DNA from 2 places in the Geobacillus sp. C56-T2 genome. Region 2 is predicted to be linked to the other one. Evidence: a T-box and tRNA genes for the amino acid it is inferred to sense, from the RefSeq annotation. Region 2 holds a T-box; the other holds one or more tRNA genes.
What was found. The T-box of region 2 lies ahead of ileS (isoleucine--tRNA ligase). A T-box ahead of a tRNA ligase gene usually reads a tRNA of that ligase, here a tRNA-Ile.
Positions count from the first base shown of each region.

Region 1: it has a tRNA-Ile gene. The T-box ahead of ileS (isoleucine--tRNA ligase) is inferred to sense a tRNA for this amino acid. The anticodon was not compared.

Region 1 covers NZ_VJWB01000001.1:533,478-541,940, reverse strand. Annotated here, with positions in the region: partial or broken gene GC56T2_RS02775 (protein prkA) at 1-548, opposite strand, end outside; gene trmL (tRNA (uridine(34)/cytosine(34)/5-carboxymethylaminomethyluridine(34)-2'-O)-methyltransferase TrmL) at 864-1,337, opposite strand; gene GC56T2_RS02765 (amidase domain-containing protein) at 1,361-2,224, opposite strand; gene queG (tRNA epoxyqueuosine(34) reductase QueG) at 2,489-3,640, opposite strand; gene GC56T2_RS02755 (B3/B4 domain-containing protein) at 3,693-4,358, shown strand; tRNA gene GC56T2_RS02750 (tRNA-Glu) at 4,577-4,648, opposite strand; tRNA gene GC56T2_RS02745 (tRNA-Ser) at 4,654-4,746, opposite strand; tRNA gene GC56T2_RS02740 (tRNA-Asn) at 4,755-4,829, opposite strand; tRNA gene GC56T2_RS02735 (tRNA-Ile) at 4,951-5,024, opposite strand; tRNA gene GC56T2_RS02730 (tRNA-Gly) at 5,032-5,102, opposite strand; tRNA gene GC56T2_RS02725 (tRNA-His) at 5,561-5,633, opposite strand; tRNA gene GC56T2_RS02720 (tRNA-Thr) at 5,645-5,717, opposite strand; tRNA gene GC56T2_RS02715 (tRNA-Ser) at 5,849-5,939, opposite strand; tRNA gene GC56T2_RS02710 (tRNA-Ile) at 5,955-6,031, opposite strand; tRNA gene GC56T2_RS02705 (tRNA-Met) at 6,040-6,113, opposite strand; tRNA gene GC56T2_RS02700 (tRNA-Ala) at 6,130-6,202, opposite strand; tRNA gene GC56T2_RS02695 (tRNA-Pro) at 6,210-6,283, opposite strand; tRNA gene GC56T2_RS02690 (tRNA-Arg) at 6,290-6,363, opposite strand; tRNA gene GC56T2_RS02685 (tRNA-Leu) at 6,367-6,452, opposite strand; tRNA gene GC56T2_RS02680 (tRNA-Gly) at 6,458-6,532, opposite strand; tRNA gene GC56T2_RS02675 (tRNA-Lys) at 6,540-6,612, opposite strand; tRNA gene GC56T2_RS02670 (tRNA-Thr) at 6,795-6,867, opposite strand; tRNA gene GC56T2_RS02665 (tRNA-Phe) at 6,871-6,946, opposite strand; tRNA gene GC56T2_RS02660 (tRNA-Asp) at 7,262-7,334, opposite strand; tRNA gene GC56T2_RS02655 (tRNA-Met) at 7,339-7,415, opposite strand; tRNA gene GC56T2_RS02650 (tRNA-Val) at 7,599-7,674, opposite strand; rRNA gene rrf (5S ribosomal RNA) at 7,685-7,801, opposite strand; rRNA gene GC56T2_RS02640 (23S ribosomal RNA) at 7,943-8,463, opposite strand, start outside.
Region 2 covers NZ_VJWB01000001.1:1,060,230-1,068,692, forward strand. Annotated here, with positions in the region: gene spoIIGA (sigma-E processing peptidase SpoIIGA) at 1-85, shown strand, start outside; gene sigE (RNA polymerase sporulation sigma factor SigE) at 199-918, shown strand; gene sigG (RNA polymerase sporulation sigma factor SigG) at 1,038-1,817, shown strand; gene GC56T2_RS05445 (YlmC/YmxH family sporulation protein) at 1,913-2,161, shown strand; gene pgeF (peptidoglycan editing factor PgeF) at 2,421-3,239, shown strand; gene GC56T2_RS05455 (YggS family pyridoxal phosphate-dependent enzyme) at 3,242-3,916, shown strand; gene GC56T2_RS05460 (cell division protein SepF) at 3,929-4,360, shown strand; gene GC56T2_RS05465 (YggT family protein) at 4,364-4,636, shown strand; gene GC56T2_RS05470 (YlmH family RNA-binding protein) at 4,789-5,562, shown strand; gene GC56T2_RS05475 (DivIVA domain-containing protein) at 5,638-6,150, shown strand; T-box leader at 6,248-6,467, shown strand; gene ileS (isoleucine--tRNA ligase) at 6,521-8,463, shown strand, end outside.

The sequences.
Region 1 (8,463 bases), 530 kb from region 2:
TCGATTCGGCCGCCGTATTCTTTCTCCAACCGCATCATATTGAGCGGCGACAGCTCCCCTTCAATGCGAATGCCGTATTCGCGGTAAAAATCGTCGCGCAAATGGTGGGGAATGAGGTGAAGCGGATCTTCATGCATCGGGCACCCTTTGATCGCATAAACGGCGCCGCGGTCCGTTTTCGAATATTCCTCGAGCCCGCGTTTTAAGAGCGTCACTAGCGTTGACTTCCCGCCGCCGACCGGGCCCATCAGCAGCAAAATCCGCTTGCGTACATCCAACCGCTTCGCCGCCGGGTGGAAATATTCTTCAACTAACCGTTCCAGCGCTTCTTCCAGCCCGAACAGGTGCTGACTGAAAAACTTATACCGCTTTCGGCCGTTCACCACCTCAACTCCAGCGTCTTTGATCATATGATAAACACGCGAATGAGCCGACTGGGCCACCCACGGCTTTTCTTTTAAAATCTCTAAATACTCGGCAAACGTTCCTTCCCATTTCAGCTTCTCTTCTTCTTCCCGATATCGAGCGATTTTTTGCAAAATATCCATAAAGGACCTCCTCACCCTCGGATGTCTAACAGAAAGATTATTACAATTTATGCGAGGATGTCCTGTATCATTCGCCGCAAAAAAATTTTGTCTCCTGACGGCCAAACGCGGTCATTCACATGCTTGGCCATATCCGCTATAATAAAGGGGAAAACGCCTTGAAGGAGGGGCAAACGATGCGCACCTTGCTTGTGCTCGGAGTGATCATTGCTTTCTTAACGGCCATTTTCACCGCCGGCTATGAGGACAAACCCGGCGTGAAATAAAGCCCAAAAAAACGACCTCCGTCGCGAAGGTCGTTTTTTTGTTTCGCGCCTACGACAACCCGTGAAACCGTTGCTGGCGCAGCGCTTCATACACTAAAATGGCCGCCGTATTTGATAAGTTCAGGGAGCGGACTTTGTCGTTCATCGGGATGCGAAGGCAGCGATCCATATTGGCCTCGAGCAAGTCTTTTGGCAATCCGGTCGTCTCGCGGCCGAACACAAAGAAAATATCCTTGGTTGTATCGCTGAAGTCAAACGAATCATAATACTGCCGGCCGAATTTCGTAATGAAGTAAAACTCGCCTCCCGGAAACCGGGCAAACAACTCGTCAAGCGAATCGTAATAGGAAAGATTGACATAAGGCCAGTAGTCAAGGCCAGCGCGCTTTAACATTTTATCGTCCGTCGAAAATCCGAGCGGACGGATGAGATGGAGCGCCGTATCCGTCGCCGCGCACGTACGGGCGATGTTCCCGGTGTTGGCTGGAATTTCTGGTTGGTATAGTACAACATGAAGCGGCATGTTCTTCACCTCAACAACATCGTTTATTTGCGATCCATGATATGAAAAAATTTATATCGGATGTTTGGGGTGTAAGCGCTCGAATCTTCGTAGGACCAATAACGCATCCGACTGTTGGTAGTATGGGCGTTCACAAGCGGCATCCCCTCTTGGTCTTTGGCCACTACGATCGCCGAATGGTCAAAGCGCCCGTCCCCTTGAAAATCATAACAAATGACATCGCCTGCCATCAATTGTCCCGGTTCGGAAACTTCCACCGCCTGCAAGCCGATGCGCGACCCGCTTAAGTACCAGCGCAGGGAATGAGCGACGGCCCAGCTGTAGCTCCAGCTCCCGTTTTGGCACCACCACCCCCGCGCCCGATTCGGGTAACCCGTCATAGGCACCCCACCTGCGTACAGGCATTGGGAGACAAAATTGGTGCAATCAACAGGAAAAGACGGGAACGCCGGGTTGTGACGATTCCACCATGTTTCCGCGTACCGCACCGCCTGGGCGCGGTCATATTGATAGGAAAGCCGCTCTCCCCGCCATTGCTCACGCTCCACCCGCGGCGCCTCGACATTTCCTCCCGTCCGGCTGATCCGATCGTCGGCAGCCCATTCGCCGTTTACAAACCGCGCGCACCGCTCCTCGACTTGCTCCTCCACATATAAAACGTCTCCTTGTTTCAGCAAAAACTGATGATGGGCCACATACACCAGTTTGGTTTCCCGTTCGACCGTCTGTCGTCCGACGATTTGCCCACGAATCGAACAGCGAACGATTTCCACTCCCCGTTTTTGGCAAAGCTTCTGTTTTCTCGTGATCTCTTCATCCTTTAACCCGTTTCCTGACACAAACGAGCGGGCCCGCTCGTTCAGCCGCTCGCGCAATCGTTGTTTCATGCCGTTCCCCACTTTCGTTTTTGTTACTACCTTATGTGGGGAAGCGGCTGTTCTTTCCCGCTTCTTTGCGGCATCCGTCCCGCCCTTTACCCGTTTCCCTCATCGCTTAGGGGAAGCTCGTTTTCACCAGCCTTCCCGTTACTTTAGGAGGGCGGGGATTTCGTGTAAAATGCTACTATCCCACCAGTTTCTCAATTAGAGAAACCTTGCAGAATTAGCTTTCTTTTCTGACGCTGTCTTCTCAATTAGAGAAGCCTTGCAGAATTAGCTTTCTTTTCTGACGCTGTCTTCCAACAGTTTCAGCCCTTTTTCAATTTCAGCAAGCACCGCCTCATCCGTCTCTGTCCGTCTAGCTTCATCGAGATGCGGTCGCACGCTGGTATCGCCGATTTTTCCGAGCGCCCATGCGGCCGTCCCACGGATGACCGGGCGGCTGTCTTCTTTCAACAGCCGCAACAAATGCGGCACCGCCGTTCGGTCTTTGTAATGGGCAAGCGCCAAGATGGCGTTGCGCTGAATCGGTTTTTTTCCGCGCCATGAACCAGCCATGGCGCCGAATTTTTCTTGAAATTCACGATTGCTCATTTGGAGAAGCGGAATCAGCTTCGGTTTGACCGCCTCCGGATCGGGTTCGAATTCCGGATGGAAATGAAAATCTTTCCCTTTGTTTTCCGGACAGACTAACTGGCACGTGTCGCAGCCGTACAACCGATTGCCGATTTTCTCGCGAAATTCATCGGCCAAAAAGTCTTTTGTTTGCGTTAAAAACGAGATGCACCGCTGCGCGTTTAGCTGCCCTCCTTGCACGAGCGCTCCGGTCGGACACGCATCGATGCATTTCGTACATGTGCCACATCGATTTTCAATCGGCTCATCAGGGGGAAACGGAATGGTTGTGATCATTTCCCCTAAATAGACGTACGAGCCAAATTCCGGCGTAATGATCGAGCAGTTTTTCCCGCTCCAACCGATCCCGGCCCGCTCAGCCACAGCGCGATCGGCCAGCTCTCCAGTATCGACCATCGAACGAACGCGGGCGTGCGGCACTTTGGCAAGCAAAAACTCCTCAAGCTGCCGTAAACGATCCCGCAATACAACATGATAATCTTTGCCCCACGATGCACGGCAAAAAAGGCCGCGCCGCTCCGTCTTTGTCCCCCGCGGCGCCTGCTTCATTTTCGACGGATAAGCGAGTGCAATGGCAATGATTGATTTGGCCCCGGAAAGCAGCAAATCGGGATTCGTTCGTTTTTCAATATCGTTTTCCTCAAATCCCGACTGGTAGCCAAGCTCTTGCTGGCGTCGCAACCGTTCTTTTAGTTCCACAAACGGATCGGCGCTGGCAAATCCAATTTTATCAATACCGATCGTCCGGCTGTACGCAATCAACTCTTGTTTTAAGGCGACAACATCCATTGTTTTCCCTCCTTTCGACTCCTATGATAAAATAAAGCGCGAGGTGATTGACATGAACTATATCGTATCAGAAGAGCTGAAACGGCGTCTCCCTTCCGGAAAGTTCGGGATCATCTGCTACCGGCACATCGAAGTAGGGGATTCGCCGCAAATGCTAAAAGGACGGTTGCAACTGTTTCAGGAATCAATTTATATCGAACTGCAGGAAAAAACGATCCATGACATTCCTGAACTGGCCGAATGGCGTCACGTATTCAAGCAAATCGGGACGGATCCCGCTCGTTATCGCCCATCGAGTGAAAGTCTGTATCGGCGCATTCAAAAGAAGCACTTTCTTCCTTCCATTCATTCAGCAGTGGATGTCAACAATTTCTTTTCACTCTATTATAAGATTCCGCTCGGCATCTACGACCTTGACCGCATACACGGGACCGTGACCGTAACCATCGGTGCTGAGCAAGACGAATATGTCGCTTTAAACGGCCGAACGGTCAACTTTGCCAACAAACTTGTCAGCAAAGATGCATACGGTCCATTCGGCAGTCCGATCGTCGATTCGGAACGGACGGCCGTCACTCGTGACACCAAAAACGCCTTACAGATTGTATACTTTCCACCTTCCATCGCCAAAGACGTCGCCCATCGCCAGCTCGAAGCCATGCAAGCGATGTTCACGCAAATCCATGGCGGCGAAGCGGATGTTCAACTGCTTGAATGACGTGTTCCTCCCGCTTCGGTGAATCGCAGGCGGGAGGGGATCGCAATAAAAAAACGCAATGCCTCGTTCATCAACGAAACGAAACACTGCGTTGTCCCCAATCTTTCTGCTATGGAACCCATTATATCTCATGATTGCCTATTCGGCAAGAAAAAGCGCAATTTTCGACAAAAACAAGTTTGATAAAATGGCACCAGGCAACCTGGTGCCATAAGCAGTGACCCGTACGGGATTCGAACCCGTGTTACCGCCGTGAAAGGGCGGTGTCTTAACCACTTGACCAACGGGCCATGCATGGCGGAGAAGGCGGGATTTGAACCCGCGCGCCGCAAAACTGCGACCTAACGGTTTAGCAAACCGTCCCCTTCAGCCACTTGGGTACTTCTCCAGAGAAAATGGCTCCGCAAGTAGGATTCGAACCTACGACCTACCGGTTAACAGCCGGTTGCTCTACCGCTGAGCTATTGCGGAACGGTTCAACACCATGTCCGTTTTCCTACGGGCTACCATACCGTTGCTCCATCCGGCAATGGTGGGACAACGGTTCACCGTTATTATAGCGAATCATCCGACAATATGCAATGGGAAATAGTGGGCCTAAGTGGACTTGAACCACCGACCTCACGCTTATCAGGCGTGCGCTCTGACCAGCTGAGCTATAGGCCCATCCAAAAGCGGGTGATGGGAATCGAACCCACGACATCAGCTTGGAAGGCTGAGGTTTTACCACTAAACTACACCCGCACATCGATTTCTTCAACCATTCACCACGCAATTTCATGCCTCTTCCTCTACCAGCGCATTCAAAGAAGCGGAATGCGTCGAGGCTACTCGCAGCTCATTCGGTGAAGCTAAGGCTCGTGGCTGAGGTTTTACCACTAAACTACACCCGCACATAACCCTTCAACCATTCACCACGCAATTTCGCGCCTCTTCCTCTACCAGCGCATTCAAAGAAGCGGAATGCGTCGAGGCTACTCGTAGCCTATTCGGTGAAGCTAAGGCTCGTGGCTGAGGTTTTACCACTAAACTACACCCGCACATCGATTTCTTCAACCATTCACCACGCAATTTCATGCCTCTTCCTCTACCAGCGCATTCAAAGAAGCGGGATGCGTCGAGGCTACTCGCAGCTCATTCGGTGAAGCTAAGGCTCGTGGCTGCAATTTTACCAAGAGCTTACGGGTTTTAGGAAGAAAAAGGGCGACTAGTGGGAATCGAACCCACGCATGCCAGAGCCACAATCTGGTGCGTTAACCACTTCGCCATAGTCGCCATGATGTTGATGCCGGCTGCAGGACTTGAACCCGCAACCTACTGATTACAAGTCAGTTGCTCTACCAATTGAGCTAAGCCGGCATAAATCCATATTATGCAATGCTTATCGTTTTTCCTAATAGTCAACTGGTCGAAAAAAGCGGAACGCTCAAACCGAGTTGATGCCGTCTCATTCTATTTGTGCCAACTGAGCTGAATGAGACGATTATTTATGGCGGAGGAGGAGGGATTCGAACCCCCGCGCGCCTTGCGGCGCCTCTCGGTTTTCAAGACCGACCCCTTCAACCACTTGGGTACTCCTCCAAAAAACAACAATAATGGTGGACCTTGTAGGATTCGAACCTACGACCGGACGGTTATGAGCCGTCTGCTCTAACCAGCTGAGCTAAAGGTCCGATAAGAGTGGCGGTGGAGGGGATCGAACCCCCGACCTCACGGGTATGAACCGTACGCTCTAGCCAGCTGAGCTACACCGCCAAAACGGATGAAAAAGTGGAGCCTATCGGATTCGAACCGATGACCTCCTGCGTGCGGGGCAGGCGCTCTCCCAGCTGAGCTAAGGCCCCAAAGTGATCGGGAAGACAGGATTTGAACCTGCGACCTCACGGACCCGAACCGTGTGCTCTACCAAGCTGAGCTACTTCCCGATAAAACGCGCTCGAGAGGATTCGAACCCCTAACCTTCTGATCCGTAGTCAGATGCTCTATCCAATTGAGCTACGAGCGCAAGTGCCGAGGGCCGGACTCGAACCGGCACGGTAGTCACCTACCCCAGGATTTTAAGTCCTGTGCGTCTGCCAATTCCGCCACCCCGGCGGCAGTGGAGCGGAAGACGGGGTTCGAACCCGCGACCCCCACCTTGGCAAGGTGGTGTTCTACCGCTGAACTACTTCCGCAACATGATGAGCCATGGAGGACTCGAACCTCCGACCCTCTGATTAAAAGTCAGATGCTCTACCTACTGAGCTAATGGCTCATGGTTTGGTATACACCCAAATATTTGACGATGTCCCTTCCTCTACCAGCCGACTCAAAGATGCCGAGTGCGTCGGGACAACTCGCAGCGAACTCAAAGATGCAACGCTCGTTACTGAGCGAATGGCTCATGGTGGCCCTTAGTGAAGCACACACTTGCATACTCTCAAGCAAAAGAAAAGATGCCGGCTGCAGGACTTGAACCCGCAACCTACTGATTACAAGTCAGTTGCTCTACCAATTGAGCTAAGCCGGCGAATGGTGGCTCGGGACGGAATCGAACCGCCGACACAAGGATTTTCAGTCCTTTGCTCTACCGACTGAGCTACCGAGCCATATGTTATTTTTTAGCTCGCTCGTTGATTGCTCTATGCCTCTTCCTCTACCAGCTGATTCAAAGATGTTCGATGCGTCGAGGCAACTCGCAGCAAACTCGATGATGCTGATGCTCGTCTCTACCGACTGAGCTACCGAGCCATATGTTATTTTTTAACTCGCTCGTTGATTGATCTATGCCTCTTCCTCTACTAGCTGATTCAAAGATGTTCGATGCGTCGAGGCAACTCGCAGCAAACTCCATGATGCTGATGCTCGTCTCTACCAAGCAAGCAACCAAAATATATAGGGTTGTCATAATTTTTAAACAAAGACGGTCCCGACGGGACTCGAACCCGCGATCTCCTGCGTGACAGGCAGGCATGTTAACCACTACACTACGGGACCTTGTTGGTTGCGGGGGCAGGATTTGAACCTGCGACCTTCGGGTTATGAGCCCGACGAGCTACCGGACTGCTCCACCCCGCGACGATAAAAGATCAGTATCATTGAAATATTTGTTGCCTCTTCCTCTACCAGTTGATTCAAAGATGTTCGATGCGTCGAGGCAACTCGTAGCGTATTCGATGAAGCAAATGCTCGTTGCTCCACCCCGCGATGATAGAAGATGAACTTATTTCAATGATGCGCTGAATTTTGTATGTTTGAAAGTGGTGGAGGATGACGGGATCGAACCGCCGACCCCTTGCTTGTAAGGCAAGTGCTCTCCCAGCTGAGCTAATCCTCCATAAATATCCGCCTAGCAGCGACCTACTCTTGCAGGGGCGCTGGCCCCAACTACCATCGGCGCTGGAGGGCTTAACTTCCGTGTTCGGGATGGGAACGGGTGTTTCCCCTCCGCTATCACCACTAGGCTATTATCGACACATTTTATTATAAGGAAAGTAAGCGGATTGTCAAGGGCTTTTTCATTCCTTCAAAACTAGATAACCGTCGGAAGAAGCCGCGTTTCGACCGGTCTAGCTCCGGCTCGCCGCCGCTCGCCTGCGCTTTTCTAGGTTAAGCCCTCGATCGATTAGTATCCGTCAGCTCCACGTGTCGCCACGCTTCCACCTCGGACCTATCGACCTCGTCATCTTCGAGGGATCTTACTCGCCTAACGCGATGGGAAATCTCATCTTGAGGGGGGGCTTCACGCTTAGATGCTTTCAGCGCTTATCCCGTCCGCACATAGCTACCCAGCGGTGCCCCTGGCGGGACAACTGGTACACCAGCGGTGCGTCCATCCCGGTCCTCTCGTACTAAGGACAGCTCCTCGCAAATTTCCTACGCCCGCGACGGATAGGGACCGAACTGTCTCACGACGTTCTGAACCCAGCTCGCGTACCGCTTTAATGGGCGAACAGCCCAACCCTTGGGACCGACTACAGCCCCAGGATGCGATGAGCCGACATCGAGGTGCCAAACCTCCCCGTCGATGTGGACTCTTGGGGGAGATCAGCCTGTTATCCCCGGGGTAGCTTTTATCCGTTGAGCGATGGCCCTTCCATGCGGAACCACCGGATCACTAAGCCCG
Region 2 (8,463 bases):
GGAACCGTTGTCAGCCGATGGGGAGTATGACTGCATCGTCCATCCGAAAATGGTACAGACGGGAAGGAACGTAACGGCTTCGTAGGCGCTTCTTGGCCTGCCGGAGCGGTAGGCCGTGCTTAATGGGAAAAAACAGTCGGTTTCGTAGCTCGTTACTATATCATACTCGCTTTTGATGCGTTTAGAAGGGGGATTTTCATGAAAAGATGGAAATTTCGTTTCATGTACTGGCTGTATAAGCTGCTGGCGAAAATCGGCCTGAAGGCGGATGAAATTTATTATATCGGCGGCAGTGAGGCGCTTCCCCCGCCGCTGACAAAAGAGGAGGAAGAGCAGCTGATCGCGCGGCTTGCCGCTGGCGATGAGACGGCCAGATCGCTGCTTATTGAGCGCAACTTGCGCCTCGTCGTTTACATCGCGCGCAAGTTTGAGAACACCGGCATTCACATTGAAGATTTGATCAGCATCGGAACGATCGGCCTCATCAAAGCGGTCAACACGTTCAACCCGGAGAAAAAGATCAAGCTGGCCACATACGCCTCCCGCTGCATTGAAAACGAAATTTTAATGTATTTGCGCCGCAACAATAAAGTGCGGGCCGAAGTATCGTTTGATGAGCCGTTGAATATCGATTGGGACGGCAATGAACTGCTGCTGTCCGATGTGCTTGGCACAGAAGACGACGTCATTACGAAAGACTTGGAAGCGGACGTCGACCGGCGCCTGCTGCTCAACGCCTTGCGCCAGCTGAGCGATCGTGAGAAGCAAATTATGGAGCTGCGTTTTGGCCTGTCAGGCGGTGAAGAAAAAACGCAAAAAGATGTCGCTGATTTGCTCGGCATCTCGCAATCGTACATATCGCGGTTGGAGAAGCGGATCATTAAACGGTTGCGCAAAGAATTTAATAAAATGATGTAGACAGGCGGCGGGGCGAGGCTTCGCCGCTTTTTCCATGTTGGACAGGCTGTGCATATTTTTCCCTCCCGAGGAGATACTGAAAACTGACGACTTAGCATCTCCTGATGGGAGGGAACAACTTGACAAGGAACAAAGTCGAGATTTGCGGCGTAGATACTTCGAAGCTTCCCGTCCTCAAAAACGAGGAAATGCGTGAACTGTTTCGGCGGATGCACGAAGGGGATTTAGAAGCGAGGGAAAAACTAGTCAACGGCAATTTACGCCTCGTGTTGAGCGTCATTCAGCGCTTCAACAACCGCGGCGAGTTTGTAGATGATTTATTCCAAGTCGGCTGCATCGGACTTATGAAATCGATCGATAATTTTGACCTCAATCAAAACGTGAAATTTTCCACCTATGCGGTTCCCATGATTATTGGCGAGATTCGCCGCTATTTGCGCGACAACAACCCGATCCGCGTCTCCCGCTCGCTGCGCGACATCGCCTACAAAGCATTGCAAGTGCGGGAGCGGCTCATGAGCGAGACGGCGAAAGAGCCTTCGACAGAAGAGATCGCGAAAGAGCTTGGCGTTGCCCATGAGGAAGTCGTTTTCGCCCTTGATGCCATTCAAGATCCGGTTTCATTGTTTGAGCCGATTTACAATGATGGCGGCGACCCGATTTACGTGATGGATCAGCTGAGCGACGAGCGCCACCGTGACAGCCAATGGATTGAAGAGATCGCCCTGAAGGAAGGGTTGCGGCGGCTGAATGAGCGGGAAAAAATGATCATCCGGAAACGGTTTTTCCAAGGAAAAACACAAATGGAAGTAGCCGAGGAAATCGGTATTTCCCAAGCGCAAGTGTCAAGGCTGGAAAAAGCGGCGATCCGGCAAATGAACAAAAACATTCAAGTGTAACGGCTGCCTAGGCAGCCTTTTTTCTTTGGTACATAACCGTTCCGCGCCCGTCATATAGATGAAAGAGAGGGAAGAGGAAAGGCGGGGAAGAATCGATGATGAGAATTTCCGAGTTTCAGACGAAAGATGTCGTCAATGTGGCCAACGGAAAAAAGCTTGGCAATATTGGCGATATTGACATCGATTTAGATACGGGCAAAATTCGTTCGCTCATCATTCTAGGCGCCGGAAAAATGCTTGGGCTGTTCGGGCGCGAGGAAGCGATCGTCATTCCGTGGCAAAACATTGTCAAAATTGGCGCTGATGTCATTTTAGTTCGCCTTCACGATGCCGATGGGGGATGAACAACGCGCCCGCGGGCATGGGGGACGCGTCCGCGCGCCGGCCCGCTGTCCCCGCTGCGCCTGGCGTTTTGTGGCGCTTTAGGGTGCAGTGTCGATGGGGCGGAGGGATCGGCACTCGGCTGCCGCAGCGCTACGTTTCGCGACATCACCGGCAAGATTTCGACAAAATCACAAATAAAGGTTATCATCCGTCAACAAACTATGATAAAATAGGAAAAAAGTGATGAAAAAACGACAAACAGGCGTGGAGTTGACGCGAATGCCGGATGTGTTTCAACACGACTCCCACGGCTGGCTCCGCTGTACGGCACCCCCGTTTGCTGGGGCGGTCGTTGGGATGACGACAAAACAAGGAGGAGAAAGCAAAGGGGCGTTTGCCTCGCTTAATATGGGGCTGCATGTCGGCGACGAGCGCGCGGCTGTCGTCAACAATCGCCGCCGCCTCGGAGAATGGCTCGCTTTTCCGCTTGAGCATTGGGTGTGTTGCGAGCAGGTGCACGGTGCCGAGATTCAGAAAGTGACCAAACACGACCGCGGGAAAGGGACCGATGATTGGGGCACCGCCATCCCGGGCGTTGACGGGCTGTACACAGCGGAGCCGGGGGTGTTGTTGGCTCTTTGTTTCGCTGATTGCGTGCCCGTTTACTTGGCGGCGCCGTCGGCGGGACTGGTCGGCCTTGTTCATGCCGGCTGGCGGGGAACGGCGCGCGGGATTGCCCCAAAGATGGTGCAGCATTGGCGGTACCAGGAACGGGTGGAGCCAGACGCCATGTATGTCGCCATTGGCCCCGCTATCGGTCCGTGCTGCTACACGGTCGATGATCGGGTGATCGCCGGTTTGCGCGCGACTCTTCCGAAGGATTGCCCGCTGCCATGGCGGGAAACAAGCCCTGGGCAATATGCCCTCGATCTCAAGGAAGCCAATCGGCTTCAGTTGCTCGCCGCCGGTGTTCCGAACAGCCAAATTTGGGTGTCCGAGCGCTGTACAAGCTGTGAGGAAACGCTGTTTTTTTCCCACCGCCGCGACCGCGGGACGACCGGAAGAATGGTGGCGTTCATCGGCCGAAGGGAGGAATGATCATGACGGTGCGCGACAACTTGGCTCTCATCCGCCGACAAGTGGAAGCGGCTTGCGCGCGCGTTGGCCGCAACCCGGCCGACGTACGCATCATCGCCGTCACGAAATATGTGGATGCGGCAAGGGCGCAAGAAGTGCTCCATGCTGGCATCGGCGACTTGGGTGAAAACCGTTCCGAGCAGCTGCTCGAGAAATACGAAGCGCTCGGCAATCGGGCGACATGGCATTTTATCGGAACGCTTCAATCGCGCAAGGTGAAAGAGGTCATCGACAAAGTCGATTACATTCATTCGCTCGATCGCCTGTCGCTCGCCAAAGAGATCGAGAAGCGGGCGGCGCGGCCGGTGAAATGTTTTGTGCAGGTGAACGTATCCGGCGAGGCGACGAAACACGGACTCGCTCCCGAGGAGACGATCCCGTTTATCGAGCAGCTTCGCTCGTTTTCCCGCATCGAGGTAGTCGGATTGATGACGATGGCGCCGCACACGGATGACGAGGTGGTGCTGCGCTCCTGCTTCCGCCGTTTGCGGGCGCTGAAGGAGCGCGTTCAGGAGTTCGGCTGGGCTCATGCGCCATGCACCGAGCTGTCGATGGGCATGTCGAACGATTACGTGATCGCGGTTGAGGAAGGAGCGACATGGATCCGCATCGGCAGCGCTCTAGTTGGATCACTGTAGGAGGTGGATTCGGTGGGATTGATGAAAAAATTTCGTGATTATTTTTTAGAAGAAGATTACGAAGACTATGAAGAAGAGTACGAAGCGTCGCAGCCGGAAGAGGAAGCGCCGGCGCCGAAAGCGGCGAGCAAATCGAACGTTGTCAGCTTGCAAAGCGTGCAAAAATCGGCGAAAGTCGTGCTTGTCGAGCCGCGCGTGTATGCCGAGGCGCAGGAGATTGCCGACCATTTGAAAAGCCGGCGCGCCGTCATCGTGAATTTGCAGCGCATTCAGCACGAACAGGCGAAGCGGATCGTCGACTTTTTAAGCGGCACCGTGTACGCCATTGGCGGCGACATTCAGCAAGTCGGCGCGAAAATTTTTTTATGCACGCCGGAAAATGTCGATGTCAGCGGTTCGATTTCGCTTGACAGCGAGGATGACAGACCGATGAAGAGGTGGTAGCGCTTGGATTATGTGCTTACATTTTTGACGACGTTGATTCAAGTGTATTCGTACGCCTTGATCATTTACATTTTGATGTCGTGGTTTCCGAATGCGCGCGACTCGCGGTTCGGTCAGCTGCTCGCTACCATTTGCGAGCCGTATTTAGAGCCGTTTCGGCGCGTCATTCCGCCGCTTGGTATCATTGACATTTCACCGATCGTCGCCTTTCTTGTCCTTGAGTTTGCGACGAGGGGGCTTTATGCCTTGTTTGACATTCTTGAAGCGCAAATTTAGGGGCGGCGTTGGCGGCTGAACCGATCGGTTTGGCGGGGAGGGGCATCGCCCGCTCGTTGCGCGGGCCGGACGACGCTCCGTTCTTGCGCCGGTGTTGGAAGCGGAACGGACAATATGTCTGTCTTTCGTTGAGGAAAGCAAGGTGAAATTTGATGGAATGGTATCAGCATTTTCGCCAAGAGGAGCGCCCGTTCATCGATCAAGTGCTCGAGTGGAAGGAGATGGTGAGCCGCCAATACGCTCCGAAGCTGACCGATTTTCTTGATCCGCGCGAGCAGCAGATCGTGCAAAGCCTCATCGGCAGCGGCGGGGACGTGCGCGTTTCCTTTTTTGGCGGGGCTTCGTTTGCCGAACGCAAGCGCGGGCTGCTTTATCCGCCCTATTTTGCCCCGGAGGAAAACGATTATGAGATCGCGCTTTTTGCCGTTCGTTATCCGGCGAAATTCGTCTCCCTCGGGCATCGCGATGTTCTCGGCGCGCTCATGTCGCTCGGATTGCGGCGGGGCAAATTTGGCGACGTCCTTGTTCAAGGTTCGGACATTCAATTTTTTGCCGCTGCCGAAGTCGCCGACTACGTCCGTCTGCACATCGAAGCGATCGGCAAAGCTCCGGTGGCGTTGGAGCCGCTGCCGCTTTCCGCTGTCTTGCCGGTTGAAGAACGATGGCAAGAAGGGACGGTGACCGTCTCTTCGCTTCGATTGGATGCGCTGCTTGCTCAGGCGTTCCGTCTCGCGCGCGAGAAAGCGCGGGCGCTGGTGGAAAACGGGCTTGTCAAAGTCAACTGGAAAGTGGTGGACAAGCCCGATTTTCTCTGCGGCCCAGGCGATGTATTGTCGGCGCGCGGGTTTGGCCGCTGCAAGCTAATGGCTGTGGAAGGACCGACAAAGAAAGAGCGCTGGCTCGTGCGCATCGGTTGGCAAAAATAATCGAATGGCAGCAGGAAATCGGCAAACCTTGTCGAAGAAAGAAGAAAAGGAACGATGAAGACGGAGGTGGCCGCTGTGCCGTTAACGCCATTAGATATTCACAACAAGGAATTCAGCCGCGGATTTCGCGGATATGATGAGGATGAAGTCAACGAGTTTTTGGATCAAATCATTAAAGATTACGAAATGCTCATTCGCGAGAAAAAGCAGCTCGAAGATAAAGTAGCGGAGTTGACAGAGAAGCTGAACTATTTTTCCAATATTGAAGAAACGCTAAACAAGTCGATTCTCGTCGCCCAAGAAGCGGCTGAGGAAGTCAAGCGAAATGCGCAAAAAGAGGCGAAGCTGATCATTAAGGAGGCGGAAAAAAACGCCGAGCGCATCATCAGCGATGCATTGGCGAAATCGCGGAAAATCGCCCTCGAGATCGAGGAGCTGAAGCGGCAGTCGAAAGTGTTCCGCGCCCGTTTCCGCATGTTGGTCGAGGCCCAGCTCGATATGATCAACAGCCGCGATTGGGACGAGTTGATGGAGTATGAGGCGCCGGATTTGGAAGAAGGGGCGAGAGAACCGCTGTCACAGCCTTGACGAACGGAAGGCGTTTCAGTTATAATGATTGGCAAAAATCGCCGCATCAGCCGCCTTAGGAGGCGGTTGGCTTTTTTCCGTTATGAATTGCGAATAACCATCGACGATGAAAGGGACAGTAGCTCTTGCACGACCGGTCGCAGCGAGCCGGGGATGGTGGAAGCCCGGCATCGGCGCAAGAGTGAACATCACCCTGGAGTTCCATGCCGAAACAACGAGTAGGACATGGCGCGTCATTCCCGTTACGAATGAAAAGTGGGCCTGTGCCTTTGCATGGCCAAAAAGGGTGGTACCGCGAGACCGTTCTCGTCCCTTGCCGGGAGAGAACGGTTTTTTATTTGGAATTATATTGTTCAAAGGAGGAGCAGCGATGGATTACAAAGACACATTGCTCATGCCGAAAACCGAGTTTCCGATGCGCGGCAATTTGCCGAAGCGGGAACCGGAAATGCAAAAAAAATGGGAGGACATGGACATTTACCGGAAAGTGCAGGAGCGGACGAAAGGCCGGCCGCTGTTTGTTCTGCACGACGGCCCGCCGTACGCCAACGGCGATATTCATATGGGGCATGCGTTAAACAAAATTTTAAAAGATATCATTGTCCGCTATAAATCAATGAACGGTTTTTGTGCGCCGTACGTGCCGGGCTGGGATGCGCACGGCTTGCCGATTGAAACGGCGCTTACGAAACAAGGAGTCGACCGCAAATCGATGAGCGTCGCTGAGTTTCGCAAGCGGTGTGAGCAGTACGCGTATGAACAAATCGACAACCAGCGCCGGCAGTTCAAGCGGCTCGGGGTGCGCGGCGATTGGGATAACCCGTATATCACCCTCAAGCCGGAATACGAAGCCCAACAAATTAAAGTGTTCGGCGAAATGGCGAAAAAAGGGCTCATTTACAAAGGACTGAAGCCGGTCTATTGGTCGCCGTCGAGCGAATCGGCGCTCGCTGAAGCGGAAATCGAATATAAAGATAAACGGTCGCCGTCAATTTATGTCGCGTTTCCGGTCAAAGACGGCAAAGGCGTGCTGGACGGTGATGAGCGGATCGTCATTTGGACGACGACGCCGTGGACGATTCCGGCGAACTTGGCGATTGCCGTTCATCCGGAGTTGGACTACCATGTCATCGACGCCAACGGGCAGAAATACGTCGTCGCCGCCGCCTTGGCCGAATCAGTGGCGAACGAAGTCGGCTGGGCGTCGTGGTCCGTCGTTAAAACCGTAAAAGGAAAAGAACTTGAGTACGTCGTCGCGAAACATCCGTTCTATGAGCGCGATTCGTTGGTCATCTGCGGCGAGCACGTCACGACCGACGCCGGCACCGGCTGCGTCCATACGGCGCCGGGCCACGGGGAAGACGACTTTCTCGTCGGGCAAAAATATGGGCTTCCGGTGCTCTGTCCGGTTGATGAGCGCGGCTACATGACCGAGGAAGCGCCCGGGTTTGCGGGTCTGTTTTATGAAGAAGCGAACAAGGCGATTACGCAAAAGCTCGAAGAAGTTGGAGCGCTCCTGAAGCTCGGCTTTATCACCCACTCGTATCCGCACGACTGGCGGACGAAGAAGCCGACGATTTTCCGGGCGACGACGCAATGGTTTGCCTCGATTGATAAAATTCGCGGCCAGCTCCTTGACGCCATTAAGGAAACGAAATGGGTGCCAGAATGGGGCGAAATCCGCATCCATAACATGGTGCGCGACCGCGGCGACTGGTGCATTTCCCGCCAGCGCGTGTGGGGTGTGCCGATTCCGGTCTTTTACGGCGAAAATGGCGAGCCGATCGTCACCGATGAGACGATCGAGCATGTGTCGAACTTGTTCCGCCAATACGGCTCGAACGTTTGGTTTGAGCGCGAGGCGAAAGACTTATTGCCGGAAGGGTTCACCCATCCGTCAAGCCCGAACGGTCTGTTTACGAAAGAAACGGACATTATGGACGTCTGGTTTGACTCCGGCTCGTCGCATCAAGCGGTGCTCGTCGAGCGCGATGATTTACAGCGTCCGGCTGATTTGTACTTGGAAGGGTCTGACCAATATCGCGGCTGGTTCAACTCGTCGTTGTCGACGGCGGTCGCCGTTACCGGCAAAGCACCGTATAAAGAGGTGTTAAGCCACGGCTTCGTTTTAGACGGCGAGGGGCGGAAAATGAGCAAATCGCTCGGCAACGTCGTCGTGCCGGCGAAGGTGATGGAACAATTTGGCGCCGACATTTTGCGCCTTTGGGTCGCCTCCGTTGACTATCAGGCCGACGTGCGCATTTCTGACCATATTTTGAAACAAGTGTCGGAAGTGTACCGGAAAATCCGCAA